3 linked regions of the Hydrogenophilus thermoluteolus genome follow. The protein of the gene in region 2 binds, or shares a complex with, the protein of the main gene of each other region. Links are inferred from orthologs where the notes say so. Each region holds a gene or a part of one and is shown on either strand. Other genes may lie near its edges. The genes, in order: secG, secY and secA.

What was found.
Region 1: secY (region 2) and secG share a complex: the UniProt entries of both Escherichia coli proteins name them as parts of the sec protein translocase complex. The link is inferred for Hydrogenophilus thermoluteolus from one-to-one orthologs.
Region 3: the proteins of secY (region 2) and secA are in contact, whole or in part, in a crystal structure (PDB 3DIN), measured with the Thermotoga maritima proteins. The link is inferred for Hydrogenophilus thermoluteolus from one-to-one orthologs. Residues at the interface, in WP_004081795.1 of Thermotoga maritima: Glu108, Gly109, Glu110, Glu111, Ala236, Glu237, Arg238, Arg239, Ile240, Thr241, Ile242, Gln243, Tyr244, Ala245, Arg246, Arg247, Val248, Thr249, Gly250, Arg251, Arg252, Val253, Tyr254, Gly256, Ala257, Ser258, Thr259, Tyr260, Leu261, Pro262; in WP_004082002.1 of Thermotoga maritima: Glu261, Ala262, Arg263, Lys300, Ala301, Arg302, Thr303, Ile304, Ile305, Leu323, Tyr324, Asp325, Pro326, Val329, Ser330, Tyr333, Ile336, Lys340, Phe345, Val349, Glu363, Phe364, Tyr374, Ser375, Gly376, Gly377, Glu393, Ile395, Thr482, Ser483.

Annotation. Positions count from the first base shown.
Region 1 is NZ_AP018558.1:1,253,381-1,260,741, reverse strand. The notes cover bases 2,009-4,824. They hold secG (preprotein translocase subunit SecG), read left to right. Parts: upstream 2,009-3,152; coding sequence 3,153-3,497; downstream 3,498-4,824. Other genes in these bases: HPTL_RS06085 (NADH-quinone oxidoreductase subunit C), read left to right, coding at 4,674-4,824; HPTL_RS06090 (NuoB/complex I 20 kDa subunit family protein), read left to right, coding at 4,180-4,659; ndhC (NADH-quinone oxidoreductase subunit A), read left to right, coding at 3,805-4,176; tpiA (triose-phosphate isomerase), read left to right, coding at 2,410-3,150; glmM (phosphoglucosamine mutase), read left to right, coding at 2,009-2,380. Outside these bases: ATP-dependent zinc metalloprotease FtsH, read left to right, coding at 1-81; folP (dihydropteroate synthase), read left to right, coding at 101-952; more of glmM, read left to right, coding at 1,022-2,008; more of HPTL_RS06085, read left to right, coding at 4,825-5,264; HPTL_RS06080 (NADH-quinone oxidoreductase subunit D), read left to right, coding at 5,267-6,520; NADH-quinone oxidoreductase subunit NuoE, read left to right, coding at 6,532-7,029; NADH-quinone oxidoreductase subunit NuoF, read left to right, coding at 7,050-7,361. UniProt on the Escherichia coli protein: Subunit of the protein translocation channel SecYEG. Overexpression of some hybrid proteins has been thought to jam the protein secretion apparatus resulting in cell death; while this may be true it also results in FtsH-mediated degradation of SecY.
Region 2 is NZ_AP018558.1:434,379-441,882, forward strand. The notes cover bases 4,056-7,014. They hold secY (preprotein translocase subunit SecY), read left to right. Parts: upstream 4,056-4,857; coding sequence 4,858-6,171; downstream 6,172-7,014. Other genes in these bases: rpsE (30S ribosomal protein S5), read left to right, coding at 4,056-4,212; rpmD (50S ribosomal protein L30), read left to right, coding at 4,218-4,400; rplO (50S ribosomal protein L15), read left to right, coding at 4,404-4,841; infA (translation initiation factor IF-1), read left to right, coding at 6,176-6,394; rpmJ (50S ribosomal protein L36), read left to right, coding at 6,410-6,523. Also shown: rplP (50S ribosomal protein L16), read left to right, coding at 1-212; rpmC (50S ribosomal protein L29), read left to right, coding at 215-409; rpsQ (30S ribosomal protein S17), read left to right, coding at 406-678; rplN (50S ribosomal protein L14), read left to right, coding at 801-1,169; rplX (50S ribosomal protein L24), read left to right, coding at 1,178-1,495; rplE (50S ribosomal protein L5), read left to right, coding at 1,506-2,045; rpsN (30S ribosomal protein S14), read left to right, coding at 2,056-2,361; rpsH (30S ribosomal protein S8), read left to right, coding at 2,372-2,767; rplF (50S ribosomal protein L6), read left to right, coding at 2,782-3,315; rplR (50S ribosomal protein L18), read left to right, coding at 3,328-3,681; more of rpsE, read left to right, coding at 3,694-4,055; more of rpsK, read left to right, coding at 7,015-7,349; rpsD (30S ribosomal protein S4), read left to right, coding at 7,365-7,504. UniProt on the Escherichia coli protein: The central subunit of the protein translocation channel SecYEG. Consists of two halves formed by TMs 1-5 and 6-10.
Region 3 is NZ_AP018558.1:824,251-832,055, forward strand. The notes cover bases 4,254-7,513. They hold secA (preprotein translocase subunit SecA), read left to right. Parts: upstream 4,254-4,559; coding sequence 4,560-7,313; downstream 7,314-7,513. Other genes in these bases: HPTL_RS04040 (DciA family protein), read right to left, coding at 4,254-4,517; argJ (bifunctional glutamate N-acetyltransferase/amino-acid acetyltransferase ArgJ), read left to right, coding at 7,353-7,513. Outside these bases: HPTL_RS04015 (cell division protein FtsQ/DivIB), read left to right, coding at 1-434; cell division protein FtsA, read left to right, coding at 431-1,648; cell division protein FtsZ, read left to right, coding at 1,695-2,900; lpxC (UDP-3-O-acyl-N-acetylglucosamine deacetylase), read left to right, coding at 2,914-3,861; HPTL_RS04035 (hypothetical protein), read left to right, coding at 3,864-4,046; more of HPTL_RS04040, read right to left, coding at 4,008-4,253; more of argJ, read left to right, coding at 7,514-7,805. UniProt on the Escherichia coli protein: Required for protein export, interacts with the SecYEG preprotein conducting channel.

The sequences.
Region 1 (7,361 bases), 820 kb from region 2 along the record:
GACGCATCGGCACAAGAAGAAAAAGGGACGCGCCCCGCTTCGCCTGGCGGGCAGCCGCCCGAAGCGGAACCGGCTGGATGAACGCGGTGAAAAACCGTCGATGAAACCCAAAACGGTCGATTCCCTTCAGCCCCGCGTTTGGCGCGCGGGGCGTTTCCGTTTGTCGTTGCACGAACCGCTCGTGATGGCGATCGTCAACCTCACGCCCGATTCGTTCTCAGGCGATGGGGTGGACGCCGACGTTACAGCGGCACTCAAGCAGGCCGAGGCCGCGGTCGAAGCGGGCGCCGCAGTGCTCGATTTCGGTGCCGAATCGACCCGGCCGGGGGCGCAGCCTGTCCCAGCAGAGGTGGAATGGCAACGGTTGGAGCCGGTGCTGCGGGCAGTCACGAAGTGGCCAGTCGCGATCTCGGTCGATACCCGTAAACCAGAGGTCATGGCGCGTGCCGTCGAACTCGGTGCGGACATCCTCAACGATGTTTCGGGCTTTCGCACTGCTGACGCGGTTCGGGTCGCTGCGCAGAGCGGGTGTGGCTTGTGTGTGATGCACATGAAAGGGGAGCCGCAAACGATGCAAGCGGCACCGCACTACGACGATGTGGTCGGTGAAGTATATGCGTTTCTCAATGCCCAGACCCGCGCGCTTGAAGCGGCAGGGGTGGCCCCTGCCCGCATCGTCTGGGATCCCGGCTTTGGTTTTGGGAAGACGTTGGAACACAACGTGGCGCTGTTTCGCGCGTTGCCGCGTTTTGTCGCATCGTATCCCGTCCTCGTTGGTGTTTCGCGCAAACGGATGATTCAGGCGATCACCGGTCGTGACGAACCCAAGGCGCGCGTCTTTGGCAGTGTTGCCGCCGCGCTCAAAGCGGTGGCGTTGGGCGCTTCGATCGTGCGGGTGCACGATGTCGCGGCGACGGTCGATGCACTGCGCGTTTGGCGTGCGCTGGCGTGAACGCGTAGCGAAACAGCGGCTTTGTACGATCCCCCTGGTACAATGGCACTTTTTTGAACTGGGTAACCTATGGCACGCTGGTTTGGTACCGACGGCATCCGCGGGCGCATCGGGGATCCCCACCTTGCACCCGATTTCGTCGTTCGGCTGGGCTTTGCCGCAGGCAAGGTTTTGGCACGCGCTCATACCGGTTTGCGGCGTCCGACGGTTGTGATTGGCAAAGACACGCGGGTTTCTGGTTATCTGCTGGAAGCGGCACTCGAAGCGGGGTTAGCCAGTAGCGGAGTAGACGTCTTGCTGACAGGGCCTTTGCCGACACCGGGGATCGCCTACCTCACTAGGGCGATGCGGCTCGATGCAGGAATCGTCGTCAGCGCGTCGCACAACCCCTATTACGACAACGGAATCAAATTTTTCTCCGCAGCGGGGACGAAACTCGACGACGCGCTGGAAGTACAGATCGAAGAGTGGCTGGAAGCGCCCGTCGAATCGGTTACAGCAGACGCGTTGGGCAAAGCGAAGCGAATCGACGACGCCTCAGGGCGTTACATCGAATTTTGTAAGAATACTTTTCCCGCGGACCTTACGCTCGATGGCTGGCACCTGGTGCTTGATTGCGCTCATGGCGCAACGTACCAGGTAGCGCCGCACGTTTTTCACGAATTGGGCGCGAAGACCACGGTGATCGGCGCAGAACCGGATGGCTTCAACATCAACCGCGCGGTGGGTGCGACCCATCCAGATGCTTTGCAACGCGCGGTCGAAGCGCACCAGGCAGACCTTGGGATCGCGTTCGACGGTGACGGGGATCGCGTGGTGATGATTGACCGGGAAGGGCGGTTGTACGATGGCGACGCCCTGTTGTTCGCGATCGTTCGCGACCGTTTGGCTGCGGGGGTTGCCGTGCCCGGTGTCGTGGGAACGGTGATGACCAATTTGGGGTTGGAGCGTGCGCTCGCTGCCTACGGTGTGCCGCTTGAACGGACCGCGGTGGGCGATCGTTTCGTCGCGGAGCGTTTGCGCGAACGGGGTTGGTGCTACGGTGGGGAGAATTCGGGGCATATCCTCTGTTTGGACAAACACACCACGGGCGACGGGATCGTCAGCGCGTTGCAGGTCCTGGCCGCGTTGGTGCGCCATGAGACCACCTTGGCGGAATGGACCGCGCCGTTACAGACCTACCCCCAAAGGTTGCGCAATGTCGTCTGGCCCAAGGGAGAGGACTGGCAAGCCCACGGGGCGCTTCGGGACGCCGTAGCGCGTGCCCAATCCGAACTGGCCGATCGTGGACGGATTCTGATCCGCCCTTCGGGCACCGAGCCGCTTTTGCGCATCATGGTCGAAGGGGAAGAGGCGGCGGTGGTCGACGCTATCGTAGCGGCGCTTGCGGAAACCGCGGAACGGATCGCCGAGCAGGTGCGTCGGTGATGGTTTGATTGGGGTGAGGAGTTTTTTCCATGAAATGGGTTATCGGTAACTGGAAATCGAACGGCGCATGGTCGCAGAACGAAGCGCTACTCGTCGCGCTCAAAGCGCTAGTTTGCGAGAATACGCGTGTAGGGGTCTGCGTGCCGTTCCCTTATCTGGCGCAAGCACAGCGTATGTTGCAAGAGAGCAAGGTGCTCTGGGGCGCACAGAATGTCAGCCCGTTCGGCCCTGGGGCCTATACCGGTGAAGTCCACGCCGAAATGTTGTGTGATTTCGGATGCCGGTTGACCATCGTCGGTCATTCGGAACGGCGGCAATATTTCGGCGAAACCAATGCGCAGATCGCAGAAAAGATCCAGCGGCTCAATGCGGTGGCGATTACGCCGATCTGGTGTGTTGGTGAGACGCTGGAAGAGCGGGAGCGCGGCGCCTGGCAAGACGTATTGCGTCAGCAGATCGTCGAGGTGGTCGAAATCGTCGGTGCCGCAGCGGTCGAAAACGTTCTCATTGCGTACGAACCGGTTTGGGCAATTGGAACCGGACGCAATGCCACGCCCGAAGACGTTGCTGCGGCGCATGGTTGGTTGCGCACGGTGCTTTCTGAGGTTGGGGCGCGCTCAGACCTTCCCATTCTCTACGGGGGAAGTGTCAAAGGGGGTAACGCTGCGGAACTGTTTACCGTCGAAGGGTGTGATGGTGGGCTGATCGGCGGCGCGTCGTTGAGTGCTATGGAATTTGCCGCGATCGTCGCGGCTGCTGAAAAGGAGTAACAATGGGTAGTTTGGCTTTTTCGATCGTTCTGACGATTCACCTAGTCGTTGCCGTGGCATTGATCATTCTGGTGCTGTTGCAACACGGCAAGGGCGCCGATGCCGGTGCCGCGTTTGGGGGCGGAAGCTCGGCGAGTCTTTTTGGGGCCTCCGGCGGAGCTACCTTTTTGAGCCGAACCACCGCGATCCTCGCCACGGTTTTCTTCCTGACCAGTCTCGCGATGACCTACCTCGCGAGCAAAACGCATCTTTCTGCGCCATCGAGCGTGATGCAACAGGACGCTGGCGCTGCTGCACCGCAACCGCAACAACAATCGCCAGCACCGGAGTCGAAAATCCCTGAGTGACTGGTGCGAGGTATTGCGCTGCGGCAAAATTCCGGTATAATTCGCTTCGTTGCTGCCGACGTGGTGGAATTGGTAGACACGCCATCTTGAGGGGGTGGTGGCGAAAGCCGTGTGAGTTCGAATCTCACCGTCGGCACCAAACAAAAAAAGCCGCTCATGAGCGGCTTTTTTTGTTGCAAAAAGAATTTTTATCAAAAAAAATTCAAATAACTTAGATTTTTTTGATAGCTTGTTTTTTGGCTTCGCGCTGCATTTAGAACCAAAAAGGTGTATCCTATCGGTCGCCCGAAGATGAGGAGCGGCCGTAATGGAAAGCTACTTTCCGGTCCTGGTTTTCCTGGTAGTCGCGCTGGCGATCGGCGTACTGCCGATGGTGTTTGGGTGGATCCTTGGCCCACGCCGTCCTGATCCCGAAAAATACTCCCCCTACGAATGCGGTTTCGAGCCGTTCGAAGACGCCCGTATCAAATTCGACGTTCGCTATTACCTGATTGCGATCCTGTTCATTCTGTTCGACTTGGAAATCGCGCTCTTGTTTCCGTGGGGCGTTACGTTCAATGAAATGATCACTGCAGGCGCAAACGCCTGGTACGCTTTTACTACCGTGCTGATCTTCCTCGCCGTGTTGGTCTTGGGCTATGCGGTCGAATGGAAGAACGGCGCGCTCGATTGGGAGTGAGCGATGGGCATTGAAGGAGTGATGCGCGAAGGGTTCATGACCACGTCGCTCGATACGGTCATCAACTGGACGCGGACGGGGTCGCTGTGGCCGATGACCTTCGGGTTGGCGTGTTGCGCCGTCGAGATGATTCATGCTGGCTGTTCGCGTTACGATCTCGACCGCTTCGGTGTCGTTTTTCGTCCCAGCCCGCGACAATCGGATCTCATGATCGTTGCGGGGACGCTCTGCAACAAAATGGCACCCGCATTGCGCAAAGTCTATGACCAAATGCCCGAGCCGCGGTGGGTGATCTCGATGGGGTCCTGCGCCAACGGGGGCGGCTATTACCACTATTCCTATTCCGTGGTGCGCGGTTGTGACCGCATCGTGCCGGTCGATGTCTACGTTCCCGGCTGTCCGCCAACGGCTGAAGCGCTTTTGTACGGCATCATTCAGCTTCAGAACAAAATCAAGCGCACGTCCACGATCGCGCGCACGTAGCCTAGGGGGCGTCGATGAAAAGAACCGAAGCTTTGGCGCAACGACTGCGGAACCGGTTCGGCGATCAAGTCGTGGTGCAGGAGCACCACGGGGAAGTGACGATGACCGTCGACAAGGAAAACTATCTGGCGATCGCGCAAACGTTGCGCGACGATTCCGATTTTGCGTTCGAACAGTTGATCGACCTTTCCGGTATCGACTATGCCACCTACGCGAACCGTCCGTGGGTGGGACCGCGTTTCGCCGTTGCCGTCCATCTGCTTTCGCTCACCCATAACGTAAGGTTGCGGCTGAAGACCTTTGCGGTAGACGACGACTGGCCGACCCTTCCTTCGTTGATCGAGATCTGGCCCAGTGTCGATTGGTATGAACGCGAAGCGTTCGACCTCTTTGGGATCCTCTTCGAAGGGCACCCCGATTTGCGGCGCATTTTGACCGATTACGGATTCGTCGGCCACCCCCTGCGCAAAGACTTCCCGGTGACCGGCCATGTCGAAATGCGTTACGACCCGGAGAAAGGGCGCGTCGTCTATCAACCGGTGACGATCGAGCCGCGCGAAAACACGCCGCGAATCGTCCGTGAAGCGAACTACGGGGACGTGTGACGATGGCCGAAATCAAGAACTTTACGATCAACTTCGGGCCGCAGCACCCGTCGGCCCACGGTGTCTTGCGCCTGATCCTCGAACTCGACGGGGAGGTGGTGGTGCGCGCCGACCCGCACATCGGGTTGTTGCATCGCGGTACAGAAAAATTGGCGGAAACCCGCACCTGGGTGCAATCGGTTCCCTATATGGACCGGTTGGACTACGTCTCGATGATGTGCAACGAACACGCCTACTGCCTGGCCATCGAGCGGCTGCTTGGGATCGAAGTGCCGATTCGCGCGCAGTACATCCGCGTGATGTTCGATGAAATCACGCGCATCCTCAACCACCTTCTCAATATCGGTACCCATGCGCTCGATATCGGCGCGATGACGATGGTGCTCTATACCTTCCGTGAGCGCGAAGATCTGATGGATGCGTATGAGGCGGTCTCCGGTGCGCGGATGCACGCAGCGTACTATCGCCCAGGCGGGGTGTACCGCGACCTGCCGGACGAAATGCCCAAATACACCGTCAGCAAATACAAAGACGAAAAACGGGTCAAGGAGCTCAATCGCGCTCGTGAAGGGTCGCTGCTCGACTTCCTGGAAGATTTCTGTGAGCGGTTCGAAGGGTATCTCGACGACTACCATACGCTCCTTACCGACAACCGCATCTGGAAACAGCGGACCGTGGGGATCGGCGTGGTCTCCCCGGAAGAGGCGCTGGCGTGGGGATTCACCGGGCCGATGCTGCGCGGCTCTGGCGTGGCGTGGGACCTGCGCAAGAAGCAGCCCTATGAAGTCTACGATCAGCTCGAATTCGATATCCCGGTGGGGTCCAACGGTGACTGTTACGACCGCTACCTGGTGCGCATGGAGGAGATGCGGCAATCGAACCGCATCATCAAACAGTGCATCGACTGGTTGCGGAAAAACCCCGGCCCGGTGATCACGGACAATTACAAAGTGGCGCCGCCTCCCCGCGAGAAGATGAAAACGGGGATGGAAGAGCTGATCCACCATTTCAAGTTGATGACCGAAGGAATCCACGTGCCGCCAGGTGAGGTTTATGCCGCAGTGGAACATCCGAAAGGGGAGTTCGGCGTCTACGCGATCTCCGATGGTGCCAACAAACCCTACCGGGTCAAACTGCGCGCCCCCGGGTTTGCGCACCTTTCGGCGATGGACAAGATGGCGCGCGGACATTTGATTGCGGACGTCGTTGCGATCATCGGCACCATGGATATCGTCTTCGGCGAAATCGACCGCTAAAGGAGTTTTCGATGCTCTCACCAGAGGCGTTGGCCCGCATCGACCGTGAAATCGCCAAATACCCGGCGGGGCAGAAGCAGTCGGCGGTGATGGCGGCGCTACGGATTGCGCAAGAAGAGAAAGGGTGGCTTTCGGAAGAGACGATCGCGTTCGTCGCGGACTATCTCGAGATGCCGCCAGTCGCGGTCTATGAAGTCGCCACTTTCTACAACATGTACGATTTGACACCAGTAGGCAAATACAAACTCACGGTGTGCACCAATCTGCCCTGTGCGCTCTCTGGCGGCTACCACGCGGCAGAACATCTCAAGGAGCGCCTCGGCATCGATTTCAACGAGACCACACCGGACGGCCTTTTCACACTGAAAGAGGGTGAGTGCATGGGCGCTTGTGGAGATGCTCCGGTGCTGCTCGTCAATAACCACCGCATGTGCTGCCGGATGACACGCGAACGGCTCGACGCCCTTTTGGAAACCCTCAAGCGCCAAGCCACGGAGAATACCCAATGAGTACGCTCAAGCTGGGTCAGATGATCCTCAAGGATTGCGATGAATCCCGCTGGCGGTTGGCCGATTACGAAGCGCGGGGTGGCTACCAAGTTCTGCGGCGTATCCTCACGGAAAACTGGTCGCAAGAACGGGTGATCGAAGAGGTGAAGACCTCGGCGCTGCGTGGGCGTGGGGGTGCTGGCTTCCCAACCGGGCTCAAATGGAGTTTCATGCCCCGGCAGTTTCCTGGGGAAAAATATGTCGTGTGTAACTCCGATGAAGGCGAACCCGGAACGTTCAAAGATCGCGACATTCTGCGCTACAACCCACACAGCGTGATCGAAGGGATGATC
Region 2 (7,504 bases):
TTCCGGACAAGCCAATCACGCAAAAACCGGCAGAGGTTCGGATGGGTAGCGGTAAAGGGAACCCCGAGTATTGGGTTGCGGAGATCCAACCGGGCAAAGTCCTCTATGAGATGGCCGGGGTCAGTGAAGAGTTGGCGCGTGAAGCGTTTCGCCTTGCCGCAGCGAAGTTGCCGTTCCGGACGATCGTCGTAACCCGACGGTTGGGGAGCTAAACATGAAAGCAAAGGATTTGAGAGAGAAATCGGTAGCCGAATTGAAAGAGGAGTTGCTGTCGTTGCGTAAAGCGCAATTCTCTTTGCGGATGCAGCTTGCAACACAGCAGCTCAGCAATACGGCGCAGATGCGCGCAGTGAAACGGGATATCGCGCGCGTCAAAACCGTGCTGGCAGAGAAAGGGGTACGGACATGACCGGGAATCAAGGGGAAAAAAACCGTCGCCGGTTGCAAGGGAAGGTGATTTCCACGGCCAGGCAGAAGACGGTGACGGTGTTGGTCGAACGCCGTGAAGCGCACCCGCTCTATGGCAAATATGTGACCAAATCGCGCAAGTTTCACGCCCATTGTGAAGATCCCAACGTGGCGCTGAACGATGTCGTCGAAATCGTCGAATCGCGCCCAATCTCCAAAACCAAGAGTTGGGTTGTTTCGCGAATCGTCACGAAAGCGGGTTTGGTGTAAGGTCTTGGCAAAATTCCGCAGCGACAGTATAATTGATGATTCTGGTTGTGCGCCCCGCGTGAGCGGGGCGTCTTGTTCCCAGTCCAATACTGTCCGCATTGCGGTATAAGTTGGAGTCAAAGATGATTCAAATGCAGACCCTTCTCGAGGTCGCCGACAACAGTGGCGCGCGCAAGGTGATGTGCATCAAGGTTTTGGGTGGTTCGAAGCGCCGCTATGCCAACGTGGGCGACATTATCAAAGTCTCGGTCAAAGACGCGGCGCCACGTGGTCGTGTGAAAAAAGGCGACGTGTATAACGCTGTGGTCGTGCGCACGGCAAAAGGGGTTCGCCGTCCGGACGGTTCGCTCGTCAAGTTCGACGAAAACGCAGCTGTGCTCCTGAACAATAAATTGGAGCCGATCGGAACGCGTATCTTCGGCCCGGTGACGCGTGAATTGCGTACCGAGCAGTTCATGAAAATCGTTTCGTTGGCTCCCGAAGTGATCTGAGGTGTGCCATGCAGAAGATTCGGAAAGGTGACGAAGTCATCGTCATCGCAGGAAAAGACAAGGGACGCCGTGGCGTGGTCCAGAAGCGCGTCGGTGCAGACCGTGTCGTCGTCGCAGGCATCAATGTCGTCAAAAAACATGTGCGCCCAAATCCGTTGAAAGGTGAGCCGGGCGGGATCGTACCGAAAGAGATGCCCATCCATATCTCGAACGTGATGCTGTTCAATCCCAAAACTCAGAAAGGGGATCGGGTTGGCATCAAGATTCTGGAAGATGGTCGTAAGGTGCGGTTTTTCAAGAGCACCGGTGACCTGGTAGAAGCGTGAGGACACGACGATGGCACGGTTGTTGAAGCAATATCAAGAAGAGGTGGTTCCCGCGCTGATGGCCCGCTTTGGCTATCGCTCGGTGATGGAGGTGCCGCGCATCGTGAAGATCACCCTCAATATGGGGGTAGGTGAAGCGGTTGCCGACAAGAAGGTGCTCGAAAACGCGATGAACGATCTGGCGAAGATCGCCGGGCAAAAGCCGGTGATCACGCGGGCGCGGAAGTCCGTGGCTGGCTTCAAGATTCGCGAAGGCTATCCCATTGGCTGTAAGGTCACCTTGCGCGGTGTGCGCGCGTACGAATTCCTGGATCGGCTGATTACGATCGCGCTCCCGCGCGTACGCGACTTCCGCGGAGTCGGCGGCAAAGGGTTCGACGGTCGTGGCAATTTCAACCTTGGGGTTCGTGAGCAGATCATTTTCCCTGAAATCGAATACGACAAGGTGGACGCCGTTCGTGGTCTGAACATCACGATCACGACGACCGCAAAGACCGATGAAGAGGGCCGGGCGCTTTTGGAAGCGTTCCGTTTCCCGTTCCGGACGTAAGGGTACGAGTATGGCTAAGAAATCGATGATCAACCGCGAAAAGAAGCGGGAAGCGCTGGTGGCGAAATACGCGAAGAAGCGCGCGGAATTGTTGGCGATCATTAACGATCAGTCATTGCCCCTCGAGGAGCGTATGGCTGCGCGTCTGAAGTTGCAGCAGTTGCCGCGTAACGCCAGTCCGGTACGTTTGCGCAATCGTTGTGCGTTGACGGGTCGCCCGCGTGGGACGTTCCGTAAATTCGGGTTGTGCCGTAATCAGTTGCGTGAACTGGCGTTCACGGGTCAGATTCCGGGCATGACCAAGTCGAGCTGGTAAGGAGAGCGCGATGAGTATGACCGATCCCATCGCCGATATGCTGACGCGTATCCGCAATGCGCAAATGGTGCAAAAAAGTCATGTCGAAGTGCCGCATTCCAAATTGAAAGAGGCGGTGGCGAAGGTGTTGCACGACGAAGGCTATATCGCTGGATACGAAGTCCTGCGCAATGGTCCGAAAGCAACCTTGAAAGTGGCGCTGAAGTACTATGCAGGCCGCCCGGTGATCGATCGCATCGAGCGCGTTTCCCGCCCCGGTTTGCGGATCTATCGCGGCGCCGATGAATTGCCGAAGGTTCAGAATGGCTTGGGTATCGCGATCGTTTCGACGCCCAAGGGCGTGATGAGCGACCGTGAAGCACGCAAAGCGCGCGTTGGCGGTGAAGTGCTCTGCATCGTCGCTTAACGGGGGAAGAGAAGATGTCTCGAATCGCGAAACAACCGGTCGTATTGCCCAAAGGTGTGGAAGTCACCGTGAGCGGTGACCTGGTGCGGGCCAAAGGTCCTCTGGGGCAACTGGAGATGAAAGTGCATCCTGCGGTGGCGATCGAAGTCGCCGACGGGGTTGCGCGGGTGCAGCCGAAAACCGATGTCGTTCGCAGCGCCATGTACGCAGGGACGATGCGTGCGCTTCTGGCCAATATGGTCAAAGGGGTTTCTGAAGGCTTCGAACGCCGTTTGCAACTCGTCGGGGTTGGGTACCGAGCACAAGCGCAAGGCAAACAGATCCAATTGTCGCTCGGGTTTTCTCATCCTGTGATCCACGCTTTGCCCGACGGGGTCAAGGCTGAGACGCCTTCACAAACGGAAATCGTCCTCAAAGGGATCGACAAGCAGTTGGTGGGTCAGGAAGCGGCCAAAATCCGTGCTTACCGTCCGCCAGAGCCCTATAAGGGCAAAGGGGTTCGCTATGCTGGCGAACAGGTGATCCTGAAAGAGACGAAGAAGAAATAAGGTGGTTAGACCATGAACAAGAGACTTGCACGTTTGCGCCGCGCCCGCAAAACCCGGGCCAAAATTGCGCAACTGAAGAAAATTCGTCTGGTAGTCTATCGCTCCAACGCGCACATGTATGCCCAGATCACCACGCCGGATGGAGCGAAGGTGCTCGCTGCCGCTTCGACGCTCTCGAAAGCGCTGCGTGAACAAGTAAAGAACGGCGGGAACGTCGCAGCCGCTGCATTGGTCGGCAAAGCGATTGCTGAAAAAGCCAAGGCGCTCGGTATCGAAGAGGTGGCTTTCGACCGTTCCGGGTATTTGTACCATGGGCGTGTCAAAGCGCTGGCCGAAGCCGCCCGCGAGGCCGGCCTGAAATTCTGACGGGGTGAAGCGATGAGCAGAAAAGCGAACAAAGGGCGCGATTACGAAGCGCAGGAAGAGTTGATCGAAAAGTTGGTCGCGGTCAATCGCGTCAGTAAGACCGTGAAAGGTGGGCGGATTTTGAGCTTTGCCGCACTCACGGTCGTCGGGGATGGCGATGGCCGTGTTGCGATCGGCAAAGGTAAAGCGCGCGAAGTTCCGGTGGCGGTCCAGAAAGCCATGCAGTACGCGCGCCGCAACCTGGTCGAAATTCCGCTGCGCAATGGCACCCTTCAGCACGAAATCATCGGAAAGCATGGCGCGAGCCGCGTGATCATGAAGCCGGCCCCTGCCGGTACCGGGATCATTGCGGGGGGTGCGATGCGTCTGTTGTTCGAAGCCCTTGGTGTCAAAGACGTCATTTGTAAGTCCTTGGGCTCGCGCAATCCGCACAACGTGCTGCGCGCCGCGATGAAGGGGCTCACCCGGATGCAAACACCGGCCGAAATTGCCGCGAAACGCGGGAAGTCGGTCGAAGAGATCCTGGAGTAAGCAAAATGAGCGCACAAACGATCCGCGTGACACTGGTCCGCTCCTTGATTGGCACGCGCCAGGACCACCGGGCAACCGTCCGGGGTTTGGGGTTGCGCCGCCTGAACCATACCGTTGAGTTACCCGATACGCCGCAGGTGCGGGGCATGATCCGCAAAGTAGGCTATCTATTGAAAGTCGAGGGGTAAGTGATGCGCTTGAATCAACTTCAACCCGCAGAAGGGGCCAAAAAACCGCGCCGTCGCGTTGGCCGCGGTATCGGTTCCGGTTTGGGGAAAACCTGTGGCCGCGGTCACAAAGGGCAAAAGTCTCGGGCTGGCGGTTTTCATAAAGTCGGTTTCGAAGGCGGGCAAATGCCATTGCAGCGGCGCTTGCCCAAGCGAGGCTTCACGTCTCCCAACAAAGGGCTCGTCCATGAACTGCGCTTGAACGACCTCGAGCGTCTGCCTGTCGATGAGATCGATTTGATCGTCCTGAAACAGGCCGGCCTCTTGCCAAACAACGCGATCGGCGCCAAGGTGATCGCATCGGGTTCGCTTTCCCGCCGCGTCGTGCTGCGCGGGATCAAGGCGACGCGTGGTGCGCGCGCAGCGATCGAGGCTGCGGGCGGTTCGGTCGAAACGGAGTGATCCCGCTGTGGCGACGATGACCGCCCCTGGCTTCGCGCTCGGTAAATTCGCCGACTTGAAACGGCGCCTGTGGTTTCTCGTCGGCGCGTTGATCGTATACCGGATCGGCGCGCATATTCCCGTTCCGGGGATCGACCCGGTGCAGCTCGCGAAGCTCTTCGAAACGCAACAAGGCGGGATCTTGGGGGTGCTCAACCTCTTTTCCGGTGGAGCACTCTCGCGTTTCACGATCTTTGCTCTTGGTGTGATGCCGTACATTTCGGCGTCGATCGTAATGCAGTTGATGACTTATGCATTCCCGCCCCTCGAGCAACTGCGCAAGGAAGGGGAAGCCGGGCGGCGCAAAATCGCGCAATACACGCGTTACGGTACCGTCGCTTTGGCCTTCGTGCAGTCGCTGGGGATTGCTGTGGCGCTGGAGAACCAGCCCGGATTGGTCCTCGAGCCCGGGTTCATCTTCCGGATGACGACGGTGGTTACCCTCGTCACGGGTACGATGTTCCTGATGTGGCTGGGCGAGCAAATTACCGAGCGCGGTATCGGTAACGGGATTTCGCTGATCATTTTTGCCGGTATCGTGGCGGGCTTGCCGACTGCGCTTGCGGGTACGTTTGAGCTTGTCTCGACGGGGTCGCTGCATCCCTTGGCAGCACTGCTTATCGTCATGCTCGTGATCGCCGTCACGGCGTTCGTGGTCTTCGTTGAGAAAGCGCTGCGCAAGATCCCCATTACCTACGCGAAGCGGCAAGTGGGAAATCGCCTCTATGGCGGTCAAAGCTCGCATTTGCCATTGAAGCTCAATATGGCTGGGGTGATTCCGCCGATCTTTGCGTCGTCGATCATTCTTTTTCCTGCGACTGCGGCGCAATGGTTCGGCGCATCAGAATCTCTCGAATGGCTGCGCAATATGGCCGCGGCGCTTTCGCCTGGGCAGCCCATCTATATCTTGCTCTATGCGCTTGCGATCATTTTCTTTGCTTTCTTCTATACCGCGTTGGTCTTCAACGCGAAAGAGACTGCGGAAAACCTCAAGAAAAGCGGCGCGTTCGTTCCTGGGATTCGCCCGGGTGATCAGACCGCACGGTATCTCGATCGGGTACTGACGCGATTGACGCTGGCCGGTGCGCTTTACGTGACATTGGTCTGTCTGATTCCTGAATTCCTCATTTTGGAGTGGAACGTTCCCTTCTATTTCGGTGGGACGTCGCTCCTGATCATCGTCGTCGTGACGATGGATCTGATGAATCAGGTGCAATCGCACATCATGTCCCATCAGTACGAGAGCCTCCTGAAAAAAGCGAACTTGCGCAGCGGTCGGACGAGGGGTTGACGCGATGGCCAAAGAAGATGTGATCGAGATGCAGGGAGAAGTGATCGAGAATCTGCCGAACACGACGTTTCGGGTTCGGTTGGAGAACGGTCACGAAATTTTGGGTTATATCTCCGGCAAGATGCGGATGAACTACATCCGGATTTTGCCCGGTGACAAGGTGACGGTGCAATTGACGCCCTACGATCTCACGCGCGGGCGGATCGTCTTTCGCAGCAAATAATTTTGGAGAGAAACGATGCGAGTACAACCTTCTGTCAAGCGGATCTGTCGCCACTGCCGGATCATCCGCCGCCATGGGGTCGTGCGGGTGATCTGTAAAGAGGCACGGCACAAACAGCGCCAAGGTTGATCCTGGTGCATCTTTCCGCTAGAATTGCATGTTTTTCATTGGGGTGAGTGGATATGGCCCGAATTGCTGGGGTAAACGTACCCAACCATAAACACGCCGAGATTGCGCTGACCCACATCTTCGGGATCGGTCGTTCGCGCGCGCGCAAAATTTGTGACGCGGCGGGAGTCTCACGGCAAGCGAAGATCAAAGATCTCACGGACGCCGAAATCGAGCGCTTGCGCGAAGAGGTGGCTAAGTATAAGGTCGAAGGGGATCTGCGCCGCGAAATCACGATGAACATCAAGCGGCTGATGGACCTCGGGTGCTACCGTGGGATGCGCCATCGTCGCGGTCTGCCGGTTCGTGGTCAACGGACGCGGACCAATGCCAGGACGCGTAAGGGGCCGCGCAAGACGATCGCGGGCAAGAAGAAGTAATGTGAGGGTCAAGTAGCATGGCGAAGAGTGGAGTCAAGGCGCGTCGTCGCGTCAAAAAGAACGTTTCCGACGGGATTGCCCATATTCAGGCAACCTTCAACAATACCATCGTAACCATCACCGACCGGCAAGGGAACGCGCTGGCGTGGGCTTCCGCAGGCTCCTCTGGGTTCAAGGGGTCGCGCAAGAGCACGCCTTTCGCAGCGCAGGTTGCTGCCGACGCTGCCGGAAAAGCTGCGATGGAGTGTGGTATCAAAAATCTGGAAGTCCGCGTGCAAGGGCCGGGACCGGGGCGCGAATCGACCATTCGTGCCCTTGCTGCGTTGGGTATCAAAATCACCGGGATCGCCGACGTGACGCCGATTCCGCACAATGGATGCCGTCCGCCCAAGAAACGTCGGGTTTGATGAGGAGAATGATCAGTGGCACGTAATCGTGATCCAAAATGCCGTCAGTGTCGGCGTGAAGGTGAAAAACTCTTCCTGAAAGGGGAGAAGTGTTTCACCGACAAATGTGCGTTCGAGCGCCGTTCCTATGCGCCTGGTCAACACGGGCAGAACTC
Region 3 (7,805 bases), 390 kb from region 2 along the record:
TATTGCGCTGGCGCAATTTGGATGACGGCACATGGCGCTGGATCGACGCGCAAGGGCGCCCATTCCAAGATCGGCTTTCCCCCGAAAATGGCGAAGAGATTTGGCTTGCCGCACACGAGGCGCAATTGGTCGACGCGTTTCGCAACCTTCGAGTGGTTGCACCAGTCTTGCCCGATACGTTACACCTCAGCGGAATCACGCTGTCCCCATTGGGTGCGATCACGGTGACCTTCGTCGAACCCGTCGAATGGTTCCTGGGAACCGTCGCCTCACCTGCAGCAGCGAAACAGCGGGTGGCGTGGCTGAGCCAGCGTTGGCCGCAGTTGGTCAGCCGTTTGGGGGCGATGCCAACCCGCGTCGACTTGCGCCACGATCAGGCTTTCGCGGTCTCGTTACCCCCTGCGCCCGCAGCCGAACAGGATAGACACGGATGAGCGAACGGACAGCCCCTTTTCTTGCCCTCGATATCGGTACCGCGAAAACCGTAGCGGTCGTAGCACGCCGACGCCCCGAGGGGGGCGTCGACGTCTTGCACCTGGTCGAAGTGCCCACAGGGATGGGGTTGCGGCACGGCATGGTCGTCAATATCGACGCCACGTTGGCCGTGGTTGCTCGCGTTGCCGAAACGTTGCAAGAGAAAATCGAAACGAACTTTTCGGAGGTACGCGCGACGATCAGCGGCGCACACCTCGCTTGCTTGGACAACGAAGGGATCGTGCCCGTGCACGGTGCGGAAGTCTCCGAACAGGATGTCGCGCGCGTCTTGGAGGCCGCCAAACAGCTGCCGCTTGCCGAAGATCGCCAATTGTTGCACGCGCTGGTGCAGGAGTTCGTACTCGACGATCTGGGCGGAATCGCGAACCCGGTGGGGATGAGCGGACGAAAACTGGCGGTACGGGTGCATGTCGTCACCGGATTGAAGAGCGCAACGCACAATTTGGTGAAATGTATTCGTCGCGCGGGGTTGAATTTGACCACGTTGATGGTGCAAGGGCTGGCTGCGGCGCAAGCGGTGCTTACCGAAGACGAAAAAGCGCTGGGCGTGTTGCTCCTCGATATCGGCGCCGGGACGACCGATATGGTGGTCTATGCGCAAGGAGCGGTTCGGTATTGCACCGCGTTGCCGCTGGGTGGGGATCGCATCACCCATGACATCGCGATGGCGCTGCGCACCCCCGCTGCCGACGCGGAACGGCTCAAATGTGCGTACGGCGCGGCATCCTACGACTGGGTGGCGATGGATGAGTTCGTCGATGCCCCGGCGATTGGCGACCGCCCCCCGCGGCGTTTGGCGCGGCAGCGGCTCGTCGACGTGATCCACCCGCGCGTCGAGGAGATTTTCGAAATGGCGTTGGAAACGCTGCGCGAGCAGGGGCTCGAAGAGCAGATCAGCGCCGGCGTAGTCCTGACCGGGGGAAGCGCGAAATTGAGCGGCATTTCGGATCTGGCGGAAGCCGTTTTCGGAGCACCGGCGCGAGTGGGAATTCCCTATTTGAGCAATGAAGCCGAAAAGTGGGAGGATCCTGCGTATGCTGCGGTCAGTGGTCTGCTGCACGCACAATGGGGGGATGCTGCGGTTTGGACCAAACGGCGGTCCGGGTGGTTCGCGCAGTTGCTGCGTTGGTTTTTTGGCACAGAAAATCGTTGATTGGCGATAAATCGGTTAGAATCGAACAAAGTCAGGGAGAAGGGTCATGGCACTGCACGCATTGGAAGAGGTGGTCGAATCGGCAGAGGCGAAAACAGTCATTCGTGTTTTGGGCGTCGGCGGGGCCGGGTGTAACGCGGTCGATCACATGATCCGTGAGGGGGTAGCTGGCGTCGAGTTCGTCGCGATCAACACCGACGCGCAAGCGCTCTCCCGTGCGCTCGCGCCAACCAAAGTCCAATTGGGACGCAGTGGTCTCGGTGCCGGGTCGAAACCGGAAGCGGGGCGGGAAGCGGCGTTCGAAAGTCGAGACCAAATCGCCGAAGCGCTCGACGGTGCGCACATGATTTTCATCACCGCCGGGATGGGTGGGGGAACAGGAACCGGTGCGGCGCCTGTGATCGCTGAGATCGCGAAAGAGATGGGGATCCTCACCGTTGCGGTGGTCACCAAACCGTTCGAATTCGAAAATCGCGACCGCGTTGCTGAAAGCGGGATCGAAGAGCTCACGCGCCACGTCGATTCGTTGATTGTGGTCTTGAACGATCGGCTGCTGGAAGTGTTCGGCGACGATGCCCCGTTCGAAGCGTGCTTCAAAGCCGCCGACGATGTCCTCAAAAACGCAGTTGCCGGGATCGCCGAAATCATCAATGTTCCCGGTATGGTGAACGTCGACTTCCAAGACGTGCGCACCGCGATGGCGGAGATGGGACGGGCGATGATGGGTTCGGCAGAGGCAAGCGGAGTCGATCGGGCCCGCGTCGCCGCCGAACAGGCAGCGGTGAGCCCGCTCCTTGAGGGGACCGAACTCTCTGGCGCTCGGTGTGTCTTGATCAACATCACCGCAAGCCGCAGCTCGCTCAAGATGAGCGAAGTGCGTGACGCCGTGCGGGCGATTCAGGGTTATGCCGCGCCGGAGGCGTTCGTCAAATACGGCACCGTTTTCGACGACGCGATGGAAGACCGAATTCGGGTCACTGTCGTCGCGACAGGACTGGGGGCGGGGCGTCGTCAGACTACGTCCGACCTTTGGGAAGAGGCCCGTGCGACGGGTACCTATGGTGCTGCGGCTACGCATGCCGTAGCGCCGAATGGTCGTTCCGCGAGCGCAGCGGCAGCGGAAGCGAGCAAAGTGATCCGCTCGTCACGTGCCACCGGGCGCAAACCGGTCCGCTCGTTCGCCGAGCAGTTGGCGAGCAAGGGCATGGACAAACTCGACATCCCTGCGTTCCTGCGCAAACAAAACGACTGAACGGGGCGCGTCCGTGATCCCGCAACGAACGCTCGCTCGTCCCGTCCAGACCGTTGGCGTGGGATTGCACAGTGGAGCCAAGGTCGCGTTGCGTCTGCTCCCGGCTCCCCCAGATGCCGGAATTCGATTCGTACGGATCGACCATTCCCCCGCGGTGGAGATCCCCATTTCCGCCGACGCGGTGGCGGAGACCCGTCTCTGCACCGGAATTCGTCGCGGGGATGTCGGGGTGGGAACGATCGAGCACCTCCTCTCTGCGCTTGCAGGGGTGGGTGTCGACAATGTTACGATCAAACTCGATGGCCCCGAAGTGCCGATCATGGATGGCAGCGCGGCGCCGTTCGTCTTGTTGCTTCTGGAGGCAGGGACGGTCGCACAATCGGTACCACGCCGTTTTGTCCGCGTGAAGCGTCCGGTTGTGGTCGAGGATGGCGACAAATGGGCGCGGTTGGAGCCGTTCGACGGGTTCCGGCTTTCGTTTCAGATCGAATTCGACCATCCAGCGATCGCCGCGTCGAAGACGGAAGCGGTCGTCGATTTTGCCGAAGAGAGCTACTTGCGCGCGGTGGCGCGTGCCCGTACGTTCGGTTTCGTCCATGAGGTCGAGCAGTTGCGCCAGATGGGGCTTGCGCGCGGTGGCAGCCTGGAGAACGCCGTGGTGCTCGACGAATTTCGGGTGCTCAATCCCGGCGGCCTACGGAGTCCCGATGAGTTCGTCCGCCACAAGATCCTCGACGCGATTGGGGATCTCTACGTGCTGGGGCACCCGCTGCTTGCCCATTACCGCGCGTACAAATCGGGGCATGCGCTCAACAACCGGCTTTTGCGCGCGCTTCTGGCCGACCAAACTGCGTGGGAGTGGGTGACCTTTACCGATTCCAGCTCCGCGGGTCATCGCGTTGGCTGGCCCCATCGCCGCCCCTCCCTCCTGCCGATACCTGACGCCGTTCCGGTTTCTTGACGGTGATTGCGTTTCGTATCGTCCTCGTCCTCACCGTTTTGGCTGTGCTCGTGGCGCTTGCTGCCTATTTCGTGACCGGTGAGCGGCGGTGGGTGCGCTGGGCGCTGCGCGGCGCGAGCGTAGGCGGCGCGATCCTGCTTCTCTACTTACTGCTTTTTCTGCTCGAGCGGCTCGTCGCGCTGTGACTGGGGGCTCGCAGCGGGCGCGTTTTCGGTCGCGCGGCGAAGCCACGCGGTGAGCGATTGTGCCAAGGGGTCGTCTGCGGGAAGTTGCGCGCGCAGCTCGGTGAGCGCCGCGATCGCAGCTTGGCTCAACCCGCGTGGCGCATGTGCCGGCGCTTGCGGGCGTTGCGCGAGCGTCTGCACGAGCTCTGGCCGCACCCGCCAGCGGATCGCCGTGACGGCAAAGCCGCGGCGACCCAGTTCCGCGATGAGCGTTGGGGTCATCTGTTTCAATTTCGCGACGACGAGTGCGGACGGACTCATCACCGTCAATTGTCCCCCCTCGAAGCGGCCGACGCTCAATTGCGCGCACCACTCGGGCGGCAGGATTTCGCTCAGCGCCTGCTGCACTTGCCACAACCATAACCCTTGACGCTGCAATTCGCGCAGACGCGATTCGCCCGCGAACGCCTCCGGAAGACGCTGAAAGGACATGATACACTTCACCTTTGACGCGTAATCGCCTTGGAATGTAGCATGATCGCGAAGCTTTTGAAAAAGATCTTTGGCAGCCGCAACGACCGGTTGATCAAACAGTACCGCGGAATCGTCGCGCGGATCAACGCCCTCGAAGAAGCAACCGCCCGTCTCTCCGATACCGAATTGCAAAACAAAACCACGGAATTCAAACAGCGCTTCGCCAACGGCGAATCGCTCGACACGCTGCTGCCTGAAGCGTTTGCAGTGGTCCGTGAAGCGGGCAAGCGCGTGCTGGGGATGCGCCATTTCGACGTCCAGTTGATCGGCGGCATTGCGCTGCACCAAGGGAAAATCGCCGAAATGCGCACCGGTGAGGGGAAGACTTTGGTCGCGACCCTTCCCGCCTATCTCAATGCGCTTACCGGCAAAGGGGTGCACGTCGTTACGGTGAACGACTACTTGGCCAAACGGGACGCCGAATGGATGGGGCAATTGCACCGTTTCCTGGGGCTGACCGTGGGTGTCAATCTGCCAGGGATCGACCACGCGGCGAAGCAGGCGGCCTATGCGTGCGACATCACCTACGGGACCAACAACGAATTCGGGTTCGATTTCTTGCGCGACAACATGGTCTATCGCCCCGAGGATCGAGTGCAGCGGGGGCTCCATTACGCGATCGTCGACGAAGTCGATTCGATCTTGATCGACGAAGCGCGAACCCCGCTCATCATTTCGGGACAGGCCGACGACAATACCGAACTCTACGTCAAAGTGAACGCCATCATCCCGCTGCTCTCGGAGCAGAAAATGGAAGGGGATGAGATCGTAACGCCGGGTGACTACACCGTCGACCTCAAAGCACGCCAGGTGCTCCTCACCGAACAAGGGTATGAAAAGGTCGAGCGCATCCTCACCGAACAGGGGCTGTTGTCGGAAGGGACGAGTCTTTACGATCCGCGCAACATCACCCTGATGCACCACGTCTTTGCCGCGCTGCGCGCACATGCGCTCTTTCATCGTGACCAACACTACGTCGTTCAGGATGGTGAGATCATCATCGTCGATGAATTCACCGGTCGTTTGATGCCCGGTCGCCGCTGGTCGGAAGGGTTGCATCAGGCGGTCGAAGCCAAGGAAGGGGTCCCGATTCGCGCCGAGAATCAGACGCTCGCGTCGATCACCTTCCAAAACTACTTCCGGATGTACGAAAAATTGGCGGGAATGACGGGGACCGCCGACACCGAAGCCTACGAGTTCCAGCAAATCTACGGCCTTGAAACGGTGATCATCCCAACCAACCGGCCGATGATCCGCAAGGACGAAAACGACCGGATCTACCGCACCGCAAAAGAGAAGTGGCAAGCGGTGATCGAAGACATCGAAGAGTGCCGCAAACGCGGTCAGCCGGTGCTGGTCGGGACGACCTCGATCGAAGTGAACGAATTCCTCTCTGGGCTCCTCAAAAAAAGGGGGATCCCACATCAGGTGCTCAACGCGAAGCAGCATGCGCGAGAAGCGGAGATCATCGCTCAGGCGGGGCGCCCGGGGATGGTGACGATCGCGACCAACATGGCAGGTCGGGGTACCGACATCATCTTGGGCGGGAATATCAAACCTCAGGTCGAAGCGATCCGCAACGACCCCAACCTTTCCGAAAGCGAAAAAGCAGCGAAGATCGAAGCGCTCGAGAAGGAGTGGGAAGAGAACCATCGCTGGGTGATCGAAGCCGGGGGGCTACGCATCATCGGGACCGAGCGGCACGAGTCGCGCCGTATCGACAACCAATTGCGCGGTCGCGCCGGTCGTCAGGGCGACCCCGGCTCGTCGCGTTTCTACCTCTCGCTCGAAGACCCGCTCCTCAAGATCTTTGCGGGCGACCGACTCAATGCGTTGATGGTGCGGCTCAAAATGCCCGAGGGGGAGGCGATCGAACATCCGATGGTGACGCGGGCATTGGAGACCGCGCAGCGGCGGGTCGAGCAGCACAACTTCGATATCCGCAAGCAACTGTTGGAGTACGACGACGTCGCGAACGAACAGCGCAAGGTGCTCTATGCGCTGCGTAACGAAGTGGTCGACGCCGCGAGCGTCGCGGAGATGATCGACGAGATGCGCGCGGGGGTTTTGCGCGACACGTTCCGTACCTTCGTACCGCACGACAGTATCGTCGAGCAGTGGGATCTTACCGGACTCGAGCAGACGCTTGCCAGCGAATTCGCATTGCCGCTCCCGGTCAAAGCGTGGCTCGAAGCGGAACCGGAACTGAGTGACGAAGCGATGCTGGCGCGGATCCTGGAAGCCGCAGATCACGCCTACGCCGAAAAGAAAGCACTCGTCGAGCCTGAAGCGTGGGCGCAGTTCGAACGTTCGCTGCTCCTGCAAAGCATCGACCAGCACTGGCGCGAACATCTTGCAGCGCTCGACCATCTGCGCCAAGGCATCCACCTGCGCGGATACGCGCAGAAGAACCCGAAACAGGAGTACAAGCGGGAGGCGTTCGAGCTTTTCGAAACGATGCTTGAGGCGATTCGCCGCGACGTCACACAAATCCTGATGACGGTTCGGATTCAAGCGCCGGAAGCGGTCGAGGCGGTGGCCCAACAGGAACCGGAACTCAAAGCGCTCCATTTCGAACATCCCGACGCGGGTGTTGCGACCGCAGCAGAATCGGAAAGCGACGGGCAACGCGCTGGCCAAGCGGAAACCAAGGGCGAACCGTTCCGCCATGCGCTTCCCAAGGTGGGGCGGAACGACCCGTGCCCGTGCGGATCGGGGAAGAAATACAAACACTGTCACGGCCGTTTGGTGTGAACCGCTCTGGGCAAGCGGTTGGATAGGAAAGGGTAAAGAGTGGCTGTTGGTCTGACGTTTCAACCAGAAATTTTGCAGGCGGTCCCGGGGGTTCGATTGGGGGTGACCGAAGCGGGGATTCGCAAAGCAAACCGCCGCGACCTCACGGTGATCGCGCTCGATCCGGGCAGTATCGCTGCCGGGGTGTTTACGCAAAACCGTTTCTGCGCCGCGCCGGTCCGGGTGTGCCGCGAACATCTTGCGGCAACGGGTGGAAAAGTGCGTGCGCTTGTGATCAACACCGGGGTGGCCAACGCGGGCACCGGAGCGCAGGGGCTTGCCGACGCGCGGACCACCTGTGCCGCGGTCGCAGAAGCGCTGGGCGTTACCGCAACCGAAGTCTTGCCGTTCTCCACCGGCGTGATTCTGGAACCGCTGCCGATCGCGAAAGTGCTCGCCGGGATCCCCGACGCGGTCGCAACCCTCAGCCCCACCGGCTGGGCGCACGCAGCG